2 regions of the Ornithinibacillus xuwenensis genome follow, and region 1 is predicted to be linked to the other one. Evidence: a T-box and tRNA genes for the amino acid it is inferred to sense, from the RefSeq annotation. Region 1 holds a T-box; the other holds one or more tRNA genes.
The links. The T-box of region 1 lies ahead of trpS (tryptophan--tRNA ligase). A T-box ahead of a tRNA ligase gene usually reads a tRNA of that ligase, here a tRNA-Trp.
Positions count from the first base shown of each region.

Region 2: it has a tRNA-Trp gene. The T-box ahead of trpS (tryptophan--tRNA ligase) is inferred to sense a tRNA for this amino acid. The anticodon was not compared.

Region 1 is NZ_JBDIML010000003.1:247,458-257,420, reverse strand. It holds gene ABC228_RS10680 (hypothetical protein) at 1-254, shown strand, start outside; gene ABC228_RS10675 (BMP family ABC transporter substrate-binding protein) at 289-1,251, shown strand; gene ABC228_RS10670 (beta-ketoacyl-ACP synthase III) at 1,375-2,313, shown strand; gene fabF (beta-ketoacyl-ACP synthase II) at 2,374-3,609, shown strand; gene ABC228_RS10660 (YuzI family membrane protein) at 4,010-4,216, shown strand; gene ABC228_RS10655 (YjbA family protein) at 4,354-5,127, shown strand; gene trpS (tryptophan--tRNA ligase) at 5,135-6,133, opposite strand; T-box leader at 6,201-6,381, opposite strand; gene ABC228_RS10645 (phospholipase) at 6,485-6,757, opposite strand; gene ABC228_RS10640 (ZIP family metal transporter) at 7,012-7,728, opposite strand; gene ABC228_RS10635 (GNAT family N-acetyltransferase) at 7,908-8,360, opposite strand; gene ABC228_RS10630 (hypothetical protein) at 8,769-9,065, shown strand; gene ABC228_RS10625 (hypothetical protein) at 9,389-9,796, shown strand; gene ABC228_RS10620 (YusW family protein) at 9,946-9,963, shown strand, end outside.
Region 2 is NZ_JBDIML010000003.1:632,098-638,720, forward strand. It holds gene ABC228_RS12650 (MFS transporter) at 1-424, shown strand, start outside; gene ABC228_RS12655 (amidohydrolase family protein) at 762-2,096, opposite strand; gene ABC228_RS12660 (helix-turn-helix domain-containing protein) at 2,222-3,109, shown strand; tRNA gene ABC228_RS12665 (tRNA-Leu) at 3,253-3,334, opposite strand; gene ABC228_RS12670 (hypothetical protein) at 3,434-3,916, opposite strand; gene ABC228_RS12675 (DUF3231 family protein) at 3,926-4,933, opposite strand; tRNA gene ABC228_RS12680 (tRNA-Cys) at 5,121-5,194, opposite strand; tRNA gene ABC228_RS12685 (tRNA-Gly) at 5,202-5,276, opposite strand; tRNA gene ABC228_RS12690 (tRNA-Gln) at 5,284-5,358, opposite strand; tRNA gene ABC228_RS12695 (tRNA-His) at 5,362-5,437, opposite strand; tRNA gene ABC228_RS12700 (tRNA-Trp) at 5,449-5,522, opposite strand; tRNA gene ABC228_RS12705 (tRNA-Tyr) at 5,551-5,634, opposite strand; tRNA gene ABC228_RS12710 (tRNA-Phe) at 5,656-5,731, opposite strand; tRNA gene ABC228_RS12715 (tRNA-Asp) at 5,759-5,835, opposite strand; tRNA gene ABC228_RS12720 (tRNA-Met) at 5,923-5,999, opposite strand; tRNA gene ABC228_RS12725 (tRNA-Val) at 6,026-6,101, opposite strand; tRNA gene ABC228_RS12730 (tRNA-Glu) at 6,111-6,185, opposite strand; tRNA gene ABC228_RS12735 (tRNA-Ser) at 6,205-6,296, opposite strand; tRNA gene ABC228_RS12740 (tRNA-Asn) at 6,298-6,372, opposite strand; rRNA gene rrf (5S ribosomal RNA) at 6,385-6,500, opposite strand.

The DNA of each region.
Region 1 (9,963 bases):
AGAACAGAATGATTTCTTTTTCCTCTCAAGAATTTCTTGTTAATGCAGTCTATATTGAAGATTTTATAAAAGCCACTTATCCGTTATTAGATGGAACCCTAACATCTGAACAAATTATGGTATATTCGAAGAAAAAAACGCAAGGTGAAGCACAAAAACTTGAAAATTCTATTTCGATTCGTGACAATATACCTATAGAGCAAAATGTGAGGAAAGTCTTGGAGCATTATCAGCGTTATAAGGATTTGTATTAAGTAAAGTCTAAGGTTTGAATGGAGTGCTTTAAGCTTGAGAAAAAAAATTAGTATTATTTTTTTATCTGTTTTAGGAATCATATTTATTAGTGGCTGTTTAGAAGCTGAGGAGCAAGGCAATCTTTATAAGGCTGGTATGATTGTTGAGGGAACAATTGATTCTCAGCCTTGGAATGAAAAAGGGTATAATGGGTTATTAGAAATTGAAGAAGCGTTCGATGTAGAAGTTGAAGTGGTAGAGAATGTCCAAACAGAAGTAGAAATCTCTAAGGCAGTTAGTGATTTAGTTTCTAGCGGAACAAATTTAATCTTTGGTCATAGTAGCACATTCGGAGAGCACTTCTATCGAATAGCTACTAATTATCCAGATGTTCATTTCGTTTATTTTAATGGGAACTATTATAGTGACAATTTGACAAGTATGACCTTTAATTCCCATGCGATGGGCTTTTTTGCAGGGATGCTAGCAAGTGAAATTTCGACTAATAATCAGGTTGGAATCATTGCTGCATATCAATGGCAACCAGAAATTGAGGGATATTATGAGGGGGTAAAATACCAAAATCCTGGTACAAACGTTCAGATGGAATTTATATATGATTGGAATGATACTAATATAGCGATCCAAGCATATGAACGGATGAAAGCGAATGGCGTAGACGTATTTTATCCTGCAGGGGATGCCTTTAGTGAAGAAGTAATTAAAAAAGCAAGTGAAGATAATTTATATGCCTTAGGATTTGTGTCTGACCAACTAAAAGTTGAACCTAATACGGTATTAACTAGTACTGTACAGCATGTAGAGCAATTGTATATGCTAGCAGCAAAGCAGTTTAATAAGGGTGAACTAGAGGGTGAAGTATTATCCTTTGATTTTAAAGACGACTATATCACCATGGGTGAATATAGCTCAGAGGTTCCAGATTATTTTCGAGAAGTATTAAATAAAGCCATTGAAAAATATAAAGAAACGGGCTTGCTACCGAATCAATACTAACTCCAAAATCGTGATATATCCCTGATTAGGAAGTTGTATCTTGCAAGTCTTTCTTTTTTGCTTTAAAATTAGTACCAAGTCATAATATTTGATAATAACTCTAGAGTGTAAGGGGATGTAAATATGGGTGTTGGCGTATTAGGTGTAGGTCATTACGCTCCAGCAAAGATTGTCACCAATCAAGATTTAGAAAAAACAGTTGATACAAGTGATGAGTGGATTCGAACACGAACTGGAATAGAAGAAAGAAGAATAGCAGAAGATGATATGGATACTTCTGACATGGCTTACCATGCATCGTTAAGTGCATTAGAAGATGCAAATGTGAAGCCGGAAGATATTGATTTAATCTTAGTTGCTACGGTTACACCAGATACACCATTTCCATCTGTATCCTGCATAATTCAAGAGAAGTTAGGTGCATGGAATGCTGCTGCAATGGATGTAAGTGCAGCGTGTGCAGGATTTATGTATGGCATGGTAACAGCAAAGCAATTTATTGAATCAAAGGTTTATAAGCATGTACTTGTAGTCGGCGCAGAAAAACTTTCTAAAATAACGGACTGGTCCGATCGTAATACTTGTGTATTATTTGGAGATGGTGCAGGTGCAGCTATAATGGGTGAAGTATCAGAATCAAAAGGAATTCTATCGTTTGAGCTTGGAGCAAATGGTTCTGGTGGAGCTCATCTATACCAGAAAAAAGACGGTTTTCTATCCATGAACGGGCGTGAGGTTTTCAAGTTTGCGGTTAGACAAATGCCAGATTCATCTGTCAATGTAATTGAAAAGATTGGATTAGGTAAAGAGGATGTGGATTACTTAATTCCTCACCAAGCTAATATTAGAATTATGGAAGCTGCAAGAGAAAGACTAGGTATATCTGAAGAAAGAATGGCAACAACCATTAAGAAATATGGTAATAACTCTTCAGCTTCTATACCTATGGCTTTATCAGAAAGTGTTAAAGATGGTAAAATTAAGGAAAATGATTTAATCGTTTTAGTAGGTTTTGGTGCAGGCTTAACATGGGGAGCTATCGCGTTACGTTGGGGTCGATAAGCCTAACATGTCAACTGTAATAATCACGCATTTATTTTAATTATAGGAGGAGTACCAATCATGACGGAAAGAAGAGTAGTTGTGACAGGTCTTGGAGCAGTTACCCCCATTGGAAATGATGTACTCACAATGTGGGGGAATCTTCTAGCTGGAAATTCGGGGATTGATTATGTAACACGCGTAAATAAAGATGAATTTCCTGCCAAGGTCGCAGCTGAGGTAAAGGATTTCGATCCAACCTTATATGTAGATAAGAAGGATGCAAGAAAGATGGATGCTTTTACACAATTTGCTGTAGCAGCATCAAAAATGGCGTTAAAGGATGCCAACTTAGAAATAACAGAGGATATTGCACACCGTGTTGGTGTTTGGATTGGATCTGGAATTGGTGGAATGCAAACCTATGAAGATCAATTCAGAAAGTTTATCGAAAAAGGACATAAACGAGTAAGCCCATTTTTTGTACCAATGATGATTCCAGATATGGCGGCTGGTCAAGTTTCCATTCAAACGGGTGCAAAAGGAATTAACTCCTGTTCAGTAACAGCCTGTGCTTCAGGGGCAAACTCTATTGGTGATGCTTATAAGGCTGTACAACGTGGAGATGTTGATTACATCATTGCTGGTGGAGCAGAAGCACCAATCACAAATATGTCATTTGCTGGATTCTCATCTGCAAAAGCATTATCGTTTAACGAAGATCCAAAGACAGCTAGTCGTCCATTTGATAAGAACCGTGATGGTTTTGTAATGGGAGAGGGAGCCGGGATTCTGATTCTTGAAACCTTAGAAAGTGCAGTAGCTCGTGGTGCAAATATCTATGCGGAAATCGTAGGCTACGGTGCAACTGGAGATGCTTATCATATTACTGCTCCAGCAGAGCATGGTGAAGGTGCAGCAAGAGCCATGCAGCATGCATTACGTGATGCTGGATTAAAACCAGAAGATGTCGATTATATTAATGCGCATGGAACAAGCACTGATTTAAATGATAAATTTGAAACGGAAGCAATTAAAACTATTTTTGGTGATCATGCGTATAAGCTGGCGGTGTCATCAACAAAGTCGATGACTGGACACTTACTAGGTGCAGCTGGTGGTGTAGAGGCGGTTATCTCTGTTAAATCAATTGTAGATAGTGTACTACCACCAACTACAAACTATGAAACACCAGACCCAGATTGTGATTTAGATTACGTACCAAATAAAGCAAGAAAACAAGATGTTAATGTCGTATTAAGTAATTCATTAGGATTTGGCGGGCATAATGTATCTCTTATTTTTAAAAAATATTAGTAAAATGATTAAGGCTGACGAGGGTGTCAGCCTTTTTTTATGTGTTGATCTGGTTAATTGCTAATTTTATAGGAGAAGCGCAGAGAAGTTTAGATTATTCGCTGTAACTTTTACGATACGCTGATAAAATTAGCTTAATCGCTGATATCTGATAAAATCCGCTGATTTATTAGCAGGTTCCGCTGATATCCTCAAAGAACCGCTGATAAATTTATATATTCGCTGATATCCAATGCACGACAAACCCATCGCTGTACATCACCCTCTTCTAATTTTTCTCCTTCTCCAATCAAACATACATACCTCACAATCAGTTTAATAGCTCTAGCAACTTTTCAATCATGTAAATCTCCGCCCCAGCATATCATGTAATAAAAGGACAAGCATAGGTGGTCATGGAATGGGATATATATTTTTATTTTTGATTGGGTTTGGACTAGCAGTTACAGGTGGTGTAACGCTGATTTCGTATATGAATTTTTTGCCTGCAGGTGTGTCATGGGCAGAATATTTTATTTTTGTTAGTGGGCGAATGGAGTGCTATTTTCTCCCAATCGGTTTTCTATTGATGACCTTTGTTATATACACCTATCCGAATAAATCCTAAACGGTTTTCGGCACAATCGAATAAATTTCTAAATGATGGTCATAATGTATTTTAAGTGTATGTTCAAAAAGAACTGGAATAGATGGTAAATTTTTGAACAACCTCAATTGATTCATTCGGGAAGTGAGGGGTGTTGTATGTTATATTTACACGATGTTTGGGTGAACTGGTTCGAAGGAGAAGAAAACGGCTATAATGTTTGTTATTTTCATGAATGGCGAAAAGATGATGGTATTGAATTACTTGATCAAGTTCCATTAGTATACATAACTGAACCATTGTATCGATACATTGAAAATGATATGCATGATTTGCCTCAAGGTTTACTTGATGCAATTTACAAACGCGCTTATACTCGAAAAGGCCAAGATCGTTCGGTTGTCGATTACGCCTGTGTCGTAACAGATGGAAATGATATCCTAGTGTTCGATACAATTGGCTATCGTATTCCAATCCGAAAGAGCCGACTCATCCCTAGACAGGAACAGCTTGTATTTGAAATGATTGAAAAAGCGAAGCCACAGAGTTTTGGCTTTGATGAAATGACTTATGAAAAAGAATATCATATGCTTTCTATGTCGCCGGACTTAGTATTTGGATTGACAAGAAGAGAGCGGCAGTTAAAGCAATTGTTGATGATGGGGTTAGATCAACTACGTACATCGAATAACATAGAAGAATTACGTTATTGGTTAACGGAATGGAATCCAAAAAAATACCCATTTATTCGCTTTATGGATGAGGATGAAGTGTGGCAGGCTTTATATGATGGTGTTAAGTTCGGTTGGAGTCTTGCACATGAGGAGCTTTGTGAGAAAATTATTAAGGGGCAACCATTTCTTGAAAAGATGTGGGAGCTTGAAAGCAGTTATGCAGAAGGAGCATCCAAACAGAAATCAAAAAATCAGTGAGAAGCACTCACTGATTTTTCTTTTTGACTCTACCAAGTCCCATTGCTTTTTTCGCTTTTTGAATAGTCTTATTCGCAACTAATGATGCTTTTTCAGCACCTTGATCTAAAATTTGGTCCAATAAGGCTGAATCAAGAATCTCATAATAACGGTCTTGAATCGGTTTTAGAACATTAATAATTGCATCTGCAACACCTTGTTTAAAATCGCCATACCCTTTTCCTTCATATTTTCTTTCAAGCTCTTCAATCGTCTCACCAGAAAATACAGCGTGTATATCTAATAAATTTGAGACACCTGGCTTATTTTCTTTATCATATTTCACAATACCTTCTGAATCGGTAACAGCGCTTTTGATTTTCTTTTCGATTTTTTTCGGATCATCTAGCATGAAGATGGATGCTTTTGCATTTTCATCAGATTTACTCATTTTTTTTGTTGGCTCTTGTAGTGACATAATACGGGCACCAACTTTAGGAATGCTAATTTCCGGTACGGTAAATACATCTAAGAAGCGATTGTTAAAGCGCTGCGCTAAATCTCTCGTTAATTCTAAATGTTGTTTCTGATCGTCTCCAACAGGTACTAAATCTGTATTGTATAAAAGGATATCAGCTGCCATTAGAGATGGATAGGTAAATAGTGCTGAAGATACAGCTTCTTTCCCCTCGGATTTATCCTTAAATTGTGTCATCCTTTCCAATTCACCCATATAACTGATGGACTGCATCATCCATCCTAACTGTGTATGAGCAGGTACTTCTGACTGGATAAATAGGGTTGATTTATTCGGGTCAATCCCTGATGCAAGATAAATTGCTGCTAGTGACCGGATGTTATCACGTAGCTTTAATCGTTCTTGTGGAACCGTTACAGCATGCTCATCTACAATACAAAAGAAACAGTTATGACTGTTTTGTAGTTCGACGAATTGCCGGATAGCTCCAACATAGTTGCCAATGGTTAAGGTTCCACTGGGCTGAATACCAGAAAAAATTGTACTCACTGTAATTCACTCCTAATCAAGTTAATTAATGGTTAGGGAATAAAAAAAAGCCCATTCATTCCCTATAGAAAGGGACGAATGAACCGCGGTGCCACCCTTATTACCTTACTTAAAAAGCAAGATCACTTTAAACGTTTTGATAAAGCTCCAAAGTCCAATTCCAATATACCTTGATGCTTGTTTCCACCGACCACAAGCTCTCTAAAATTCAGCGGGCAATTGTACTACGCCTTCTTCATAGCCATATTGAGTTTTTATTATTATATATAGACTTGTTATGAATTGCAAGAAGAAAAATTTAAAAAATCTTTCTTGTTTCGTGAGTTTCCTAAATCAGTAAGCGAGGAGTAGCTAAAACATCGTTTTAATCCGCATAAAATTATAAAGTGTTCTAGCGTGACGGCCCTTTTGTGTTTGTCGATTAATTTTTGGGCGTAATTGCCGGATAAATGCTTCATCACATGCGCGTCTATTTCCGGATCTTCGATAGCATTCATCATGAGCCTTACAAAGGGCATCCACATCATTAACTGGGGCTCCTGGGCCACTACAACCAGGTCCACACCAATTGTATCCAGGGAAGATACATAATCGAAAGCCTCTATTTCGAGTGTTCGACACCATTTTTATTCTCCTTTCTTTTGGGATATAGCTACTATAATTTATTCATCTAAGGTTATAATTGCTTAAGCCAGTACCTAGTGATGGTTACTAAAAAAATCATTTGCCTCCAGGATGAAGCCTGTTTGGCTAAGAAGCAATTAAACATGAGCTGATGAGACCAAACAAAAAAAGCGGTATTCACCACTTTTTTAGATAGAATTTTTATTTATAGCAATGTTAACGACAGAAAGTTCCATCAAACTCCTAATCTTTATTTAGTTCATGTACAAATAAATAATTCCAACTCCCACCAATCCAATAATAGTTGAATATATAAGGTTGGATTCTTTCACTGCCTCTAAAAATATTTCTCTAATGGCCACCATAAATATAATTGCAATGGCTAGGTTAATAAGTAGGGCTAGTAATGAGGGCATATTGATGTGAAAGGCTTGTCCAAGTAATGAACCAACTGCAATTGGGAATGTTACAAGAATCGTGATTAATATCCAAGAAAGTAACCCAAATCCAGCAAGAAATAATGGGGTAAATACAATGATTCCTTCGGGGATATTATGTAAGATTAATGTTGTTAGCATTAATCCTCCTAAATCTGTACCAAGTGTTGAACCGAGTGCAATACCCACAGGGAAATTATGTATCGCTATACTAATGGCTAACAGCGTACCGGAACGAATAAAGATCTCCTTCCTGTTACTATTCGTAATAATGATAATGTTGTTCATTATTTGATGAAGAAAATGAAATAACACAAGCCCAAATCCGAGACCAATTATTAGAATAATCCATCCACCCAATTCAATACTTTCTGGAATCATCTCCAGACATAATAGCCCAATGATAAGTCCAGCGCAAAGCGAATATGTAAAGGCAAAGCCTTTTTGAATACCTTTCAATAACCAAGCTAGTCCACCGCCAACACCAATTCCTAGTGCAGATGCAATCGCGCCCATTATCCATGCTGTACTCATCTAATCGCTCCTTAACAATGTCCTTATTATTCTATATTACAATCCAGTGAGATATAGACTAGTAAATAAGACATGAGAGTATTTTACAGAAAAGTATGCTTGCAGTAATTGTTCGTTTACTGATTATATTTTACCTATTTCAGATGCTAGATAAGTTTAGGGTGTGAGTTATTCACACCCTAATCCGTATTAGACCCGAAGTCTAATTTCATCGTTGTATATAGGTCTTGAAAGCCAAGTTTCCGATAGAGATTTTTTGCTCCATTTCCAACAAATACATTCAATTGAATTTCTTGACACCCTTGTTGTTTTAAATGAATTGTTGCTTCTTTACATAACTCCCGTGCTATTCCCGCATTTCGATATTCTGGTAAAACGTATAATTCTTGAATAAATCCAATCTCTTTATCCGTATAGCTGTCATAGGTGACACCTATCCCAATCCAGCCTTTAATTTTGTTGTTTTCTGTATTTATGAAATAATATCCCCCGTTATTTAAAAATAATGAAACACTTTGGAGTGCCTTATCCCAGCTAGGCTCTATATGGCCAACGGTGGATTCCGTAAAAACATTTATGGCATGATTTAAAATAAACTGTGTTTCGTTATAGGTCGCGCTTTGAATTGTCATTTCATTATTACTCCTCTACGATTATAGTAGATAATTTTTCTGAAAACAGATTTGCCCGAAGTTATCTTAAAATAATCTCCATTCATCAACATAATCTGGTTGATGAATTTCTCTCTTCTAATTCTTGTATATAGTGTATTGTCAATGCTATTGTATGGTCACTTCTTTATTAAAAAGTAGTATACGAAAAGAACGTAGTCATTACGATATCAGTTCCATACATAGGCATCATCGTTAATCTGAACTTTTCGTGACGTGCGTGAGTTAACCAGTAGATGTATGGATCTACAATACCTCGTAAAAATAAATAGCAGTTTCATATAAGGAAATCGCCCATTACATTTTTGTTGGTGTTCCATAGGCTATAGTGAATAGAAATAAATTATTTCTAGGAAAGGGAGAATCAACATGCATGGAGTAAGAAATAACCTACCTATGTATAGAGGACCACAACAAAGATTTGGAGCAGGATTTGGTGGTATAAGTCCTCTAACTGCAGGACTAATTGGTGCTGGTTTGGGATTTTTAGGTGGAGAATTATTTGATAATGGACCAGGTTTTGGAGGATACGGACCGGGCTTTGGCGGATATGGTCCTGGATTTAGTGGACCTGGATATTACGGGAATGTACCGGGATATGGTTTTCCTGGATATCAGGCAGGATTCCAAAACCCTGTATATGGATATAGACCAGACTTCTATTAATTTTTCCTGATAAGAAATGTATAAATTGACTAAGGACCTTCTATATTGCTGAAGGTTCTTAGTTAATTAATTGTGCATATTTGGACTCTGTAAGGACTTCTTAGGAAAAATTAATAAAAGGATTCTCAGGACAAGTCTCAGAAAAAGTGAAAATAAATATGAACATGCTTGCAAATAATTTAAGAACGCAACATTCTTATCAAAACAGAATTTTGCATTTTTTACCAAATGCATCGATATTACTCCCTCTCTACGATGATGTATATTTCTCATCCTAATGCCAACAATTAATAGAGTAGCACAAGATAAAGAGGCGAGAGGAAATGAACTTTTTTCGGGGAGATGCCCACAAATTGTTTTTAACATTAAAAAAACAAAAGGATTTAGAATCCAATAAACTACTAAAGGAAGCTTCTGATATTAGGTCTTTCTATGAATCTCTTGACAGTAAGATTCTTCAGTTAGTCTATTATCGTATGATTAAAGAACAGAATGGAATGGGTGTTATTCCAATATTTGTTACTTCTATTCCTTGGCTTTTATTTCTGTTTTCAAGTAAGCTCCAAGATGTTTTGTTTAACGATGGCAATATGATCTGGATAATCTTTATATCCGTTTATCTAATATTACTTACGATTAGTGTCACATTTCATTTTAGAGAGAAAGCATGGGCAGCATTTCATCTTGAAATTATTAGTGATGTACTAAGCGAACGAGAATGTAGTGACTAAAAGGAATTCAAATTTAATCAATTTGGGTTCTTTTTTTATTTTCTAATCGATTGTAGTTTATGAAAAATACTATCGTTTCTATGAAAATTATGAATATCTATGAAAATTATGGAAATAATAGGGACTATATAATGAATTGGAGGTAGTTTATGAAAAAACTAGTCTTA
Region 2 (6,623 bases), 380 kb from region 1:
AGCGTTCGGGGGCATACTATCCGATTCGATTGGAGCTAAAAAAAGCATCATCGTTGTTATCAGTTTGTTTGCAGCTGTACTATTCTTGTTACCTTTCACTACGTTTTCACTTATTGTATTCCTACCAGTTATGATGGTTTGGGGAGCGCTAAGCTGGAGCCTATCTCCACCACAGCAAAGCTACCTGATTCAAACAGATCCTGCTACATCGGATATTCAGCAAAGCTTTAATAATTCAGCGATTCAAATTGGTATTTCTCTTGGATCTGCATTTGGTGGCATCGTATTGAATGAAACTGGAACTGTATCACACATGTCTTGGTTTGGAGGCGCAATCGTAATCCTTTCCTTACTATGTGCAATCTTTTCATTAACAAGAAAACCGAAAGAGAGAACAGGTACTGTTTTAGCTTCGGATGTATAATAAAATAGTGCACCCCAATTGTTAGATGTGTCTAACAATTGGGGTGCACTTCACTCTTGGAGTGTTCTATTATGGCTAAATTTTTAGATTTTCAATAGGAGAAAAAGTGAAAATTAGCTTATTTCATCTACAATTTCTGCTTTTGGGGTGTTTGTTGTAGAAATAGTAATATGCTAGCCTTAGCTTAGTATAATGAATTCTACAATTCTAATAACCCCTGAAAAGATGTAACATATTGTTAACGATTACGTTGATAATAGAAAAAAATCAACAAAGGAAGAGTAATCCTCCCCCATCTGTTATCTTAAGCACCTATTTGCGTGTATATCATGGCAGCTTAATTTACATGCTCCGCTTCCCATTTCTCCATAAATGCTTGCATTAGTCTATCAACATCTTCGTCACTTGGAATACTGCGCAAAATTTCATTTTGATTGTATACTTTTCCACCTTTAACGATTAAATTAATATCCTGTGTATGCTTAATATTCTCTAATGGGTTCTTGTTTAAGATGACTAGGTCTGCGATTTTTCCTTCTTGGATTGTTCCAATGTCCTCTAGATTAATAGACTTTGCTGCATTCACTGTTGCTGCTTGTAGTGCCTCTATTTCAGTAAACCCAATTTCCACAAATATTTCTAGTTCCCGATGCAAAGCCATTCCTGGATATGTATACATTAGGGCTGGTGTATCAGTTCCAGCAACCACCGTTCCCCCCATATCATAGTAGGTTTTAGCAATAGCTTTCGTTAAGGTATTTATTACAGCATTACTTTCTTTTATAACCCCTATAATTTCTTCATGACTTTTCCAATATTCTACAGGATGCTTCTTCTTTTCTATCGACTCTATCACCTTATTATTTGGTGACCAAATGTTTGGAAAGCTCATTGCTTGATCGAACAGAACCATCGTTGGGCAGATTTTCACATTGTACGTTAACATTTTCTCACATAGTTCTTTCACTTTTGCTTGGTCTGGTTCTTCCCAATTTATATGACTCCACTCTACTTGGTCCACTAGTGGATTCCATCCTTTATAAATCTCTTGGGCAAATCCAGATGCATGCTCAAACCATGTAACACCCGCTTTCGCTGCATCTAATGCTGTTAATTCCTTGGAGTTTATTAGATCAATTGCTAATTCCAAACCAATCATCTTTGCTTCATCCGCCGCCGCTTCCATAACCTCTTTTTTAATCCACCCATAAAGTTTAATAAACTTCGCTCCTACTTCAGCTTGTCTACGAACTTCTTCTCTAGCTTCTTCTGGGTCATCTGTTACGAAATTTCCATAACTAGTTCCTCCCCATTGTCCAGGGGGTCCATCAATCATTCTATCTGATGTGTACACTCTTGGTGTCGGTGCATAATCTGGTTTTTGAATTAAGTTATGAAGTAAGAGGACGTTACCAGCTGTGTTTCGCACGGTTGTTACTCCAGATGCTACAAAATGAGGCGCAAATCCCTCGTTAATATGACAATGCATATCAATTAAGCCTGGAATAATATAGTTTCCTTTTACATCGATTGTTTCTGGCACCTCAGGCAACTCTTCATCCTGCTTTACGATTCTTTTAATCGTATTTCCTTCTACTTCAATTGCACCTACAAAAGATACTCCATTCTCCACATCGATAATCGTTCCATTTTTAATCAGTAATTTTCCCATTTGCATTTCCTCCTATAATTGTTTATCTGTATTCAATGTTCTGATTTTATTGTATAGTGATTAAAACACTCGTTTTTCAAAAATGTCATATAGTGGAATTTTCATGGTTCGAGGAGGATTGAATAGTGGTGGAATACGGAAAAACACTAAGAATAGTTCGGAAACAAAAAGGGATAACCTTAAAACGATTAGCAGATGGGATTTGTTCTGTTTCTTTTCTATCAAAGTTTGAACGCGGCGATTCCGATATTACACTTGGTCTAATGACAAGACTGTTAGAAAAGCTAATGATGAACTTTGATGAGTTCTTATTCATCCATCACGATTTTCAACCTGATAAATTGGAACAATTCTTTAAAGCAGCGAACACTGCCTATTTAAATAGAGACGTGAAACAATTGAAGCAATTAAAAAACGGACAATTAAAGAAGTGGAAGCAATACGGCGTGGAAACCTACCAGTGCAATGCTCTATTGATTGAAGTATATGAAAGTATCGTAGATAAGGATTATATCAAAAAAGGAGTACAAGAAATTGATACGCATCTCCTTTCTGATTATTTATTTCGAGTAGAGGTATGGGGATATTATGAGTTAATGCTTTATAATGGTACGTTACTATTACTCGAGCCAGATATGGTCATGCTGCTTTCCAGAACTGCATATGAGAAAAGTGCTCGTTTTAGAAATTATGATAAGGTAACTGATGCGATTACATCCGTGCTCTTTAACACCATTATCTTTTTGCTTGGACCAGTGAATCGATTTCACGAAGAGTTCGCATATCAAAAGGAAATGACTGAATTTATGGGATATCTTGAGGCGATTGCCATTCCAGAAGGTAACTTAACAGAAAGAGTACTTTTATTAGAGCTCAAAGGTGCCTATTCTATTAGAGTTGGATACAAAGAAGAAGGTACTGCAAAAATAAAACAGGCTATCCAAATCTTACAGGATTTGAATTCTACTAGAATGGCAAATAATATCGAGCAGTATCTTTTGCAGATTATATAGTATCGAGGAATAACCATTGTATTAAGAAGCTGGATTTCTCTTTTGTTCTACAATTAGAGCTTCACGGATATAATTTTTCAAATAAAATAATGCTAACAAAAAACCCATTAAACATTAGAAATGTTTAATGGGTTTTTATACGATACCGGTGGTCGGGGTCGAACCGACACTCCCGAAGGAACACGATTTTGAGTCGTGCGCGTCTGCCAATTCCGCCACACCGGCATATTAAAAATTTGACGTAGTCTTGACTGACAAATATTAATATAGCACGGAATGGGGGATGAAGTCAATGTTTAATTAAGTAGATATAATTATCATAATTCACGAACTTGGCTGCCCATGCTTTCTTACCCAATTCAACACAATCAATCGAATAATCATACCAATTGTATAACCTAATATAAGAAAGATAATTGGTAACCAAATCGGCCCGAAATAAATACCTTTAACATTAAAGGTTGGAGAATAGACTACTCCAATAGTGCCGATATATGCAGAGAACACATAAGGCAGGAAGGAATAGGAAGCCTCTCCCCCTCCAGCATCACGATACGCATCCCATATAGCAAATAAATAAAGACATGGATAAAACATTAACCATTGATAATTAGTGCTTGAGATTGCTGTTTGTATATCACCATGAAAACTCGGTATAATGGCAGCATTTAGTTTTGAAAATACATTAACAATGAATTCTAAAGCAATTAATACAGCTCCTTTAAACAGCTTTCCATTTAGAAATTGTCCGAACCCTGGAAAGGCAATACTCCAAAATATTACTTCAACCTTCTTATCCTTTGACATCTTTATACACTACCCATCCGCCAATTCTTGTCGATCCGATTCCCTAGGGGGCTCTTCCAACCATCCATTACTAATCATGATATTTGCGCCGTCCTCTGAGTACTTCATGATTTCAGTAGTTAATCGTGTATATTGAGCAACTAAATCACGTCTATGGCTTGTTGCTAGACTTAAGCCATAATTGCCAATACCAATTCCAACTAATGCGGTTATTTGAAACATCATTAGCTTATCCGAAAAAACAAATGATGTATTCTCTGTAATCTCTGCATTCCATGACATTGGTGCAGGAAGTTCATTTTCACGTAGTATAGACCCTAAAACCTCCACATGCTTTTCCGCAATTTCCTTTCCTCTTTGCATAAATTGCCTTACTTCCTTGGACTTTGCTACCTGTGAAAAGCTAATTAATGCTGCAACACCTAATACATTACGCTGCATGTTTGCGTATAAATTCGATATTTCCATTCCGGTTAAAGGCCTTCTTTCCCCAAACCAACCGGTTAAAAAGCTCTGCTTCTTTACAAAATCTACTTTACTGGGTATCGGAAGGTTTGGTGAACGCACATAAACACCTTTAGAGAGCATTAAATCCTTTGCCATCCGATGTAGCTTATTAGACTCCACAAAACACGCTGAGAAGTAATTATAAACGTCTTCACGAGCTGCTAATGAAGTAGCCATACTATAGTTATTCATACCAACCTGAGCCATGTCCCGCATGAAATTTAGAATATAAGTATCAGAATAAAGACGCTCTGCGTTAACATCAACATCCTCATTCAGATGAAATCCAACTGGTATTGGATACTTTTCCATATTAAAAAAAGCCTTCAACTTTTCCTTATGTGATTCAGACAATTTCAGTCCATAATTGACTATCTCTTTCACACCTTCATCCTCAACTATATTATCCATATAAGTGAGTACACAGATCGCCATACTATCATTCATATAAGCAGACCATAGCTGAGTAATTTCTGTTGCACTTAAACGTGCATGATGTTCTACATTCATAACGAAAATTGACCTCCGAAAATCTTCTTTATGCTTGTTAGTATGCCCTTGATGTAAAATTTATACAGTATCAAATAGGATGGTTCAACTGGTTAATTAAGCCAATAAAAAAACTCCTTTGTTTTAAATGCAAGTACCTAGCTTTGCAACTAAAACAAAAGAGTTTATGTATATTACTATTTAAAATTGGAGGCGGTAACCGGATTTGAACCGGTGATAAAGGTTTTGCAGACCTCTGCCTTACCACTTGGCTATACCGCCACTATTCTGGAGCGGAAGACGGGATTCGAACCCGCGACCCCCACCTTGGCAAGGTGGTGTTCTACCACTGAACTACTTCCGCGCTTTATTGGCTGGGCTACCAGGATTCGAACCTGGGAATCACGGGACCAAAACCCGTTGCCTTACCGCTTGGCTATAGCCCAATATGGGGCGACCGGTGGGAATCGAACCCACGAGTGCCGGAGCCACAATCCGGTGCGTTCACCACTTCGCCACGGCCGCCATAATAAAAATGGCAGGGGTAGTAGGAATCGAACCCACATCAAAGGTTTTGGAGACCTTCGTTTTACCATTAAACTATACCCCTACTAGAAAAAATAACTATTAATTTTAAATGGTGGAGGGGGGCAGATTCGAACTGCCGAACCCGAAGGAGCGGATTTACAGTCCGCCGCGTTTAGCCACTTCGCTACCCCTCCATAAATAGAAAAAAACATAAATGGTGGCTCGGGACGGAATCGAACCGCCGACACATGGATTTTCAGTCCATTGCTCTACCGACTGAGCTACCGAGCCATTTTGTGTTTTCAGTAATATTTATAGTGGCGGTCCGGACGGGACTCGAACCCGCGACCTCCTGCGTGACAGGCAGGCATTCTAACCAACTGAACTACCGGACCACTATATGATTTTTTTCGTTGCACTTTACAGTACTACTGATATTCAATTATCGAAGAAGATTATTCAACGTAGTTAATTGAATTATTTGGTTGCGGGGGCAGGATTTGAACCTACGACCTTCGGGTTATGAGCCCGACGAGCTACCAGACTGCTCCACCCCGCGATGTGAGAAAGTATTAAGTTAGCTAATGGTGGAGGATACAGGGCTCGAACCTGTGACCCCCTGCTTGTAAGGCAGGTGCTCTCCCAACTGAGCTAATCCTCCATATTATATTGGTGACCCGTACGGGATTCGAACCCGTGTTACCGCCGTGAAAGGGCGGTGTCTTAACCGCTTGACCAACGGGCCATGTAAAGTGAAAGTTAAGTGGCGGAGAGCGAGGGATTCGAACCCTCGAGACCACTTTCGCAGCCTACACGATTTCCAATCGTGCTCCTTCGACCACTCGGACAGCTCTCCATGGCTCCACAGGTAGGATTCGAACCTACGACCGATCGGTTAACAGCCGATTGCTCTACCACTGAGCTACTGTGGAATAAATGGAATTGCCTGGCGGCGTCCTACTCTTGCAGGGGCAATGCCCCAACTACCATCGGCGCTGAGAAGCTTAACTGCTGTGTTCGGTATGGGAACAGGTGTGACCTTCTCGCCATCACTACCAGACATAAAACTACTTGTTACCAAGTGATCTTAATTTTTTCGTGACAAACTTTATTATAATAGTTTTCAGGAAAAAATCAAGCATTATTTTGAGTAATTTATACCCTGAAAACTAAATAAGCAACA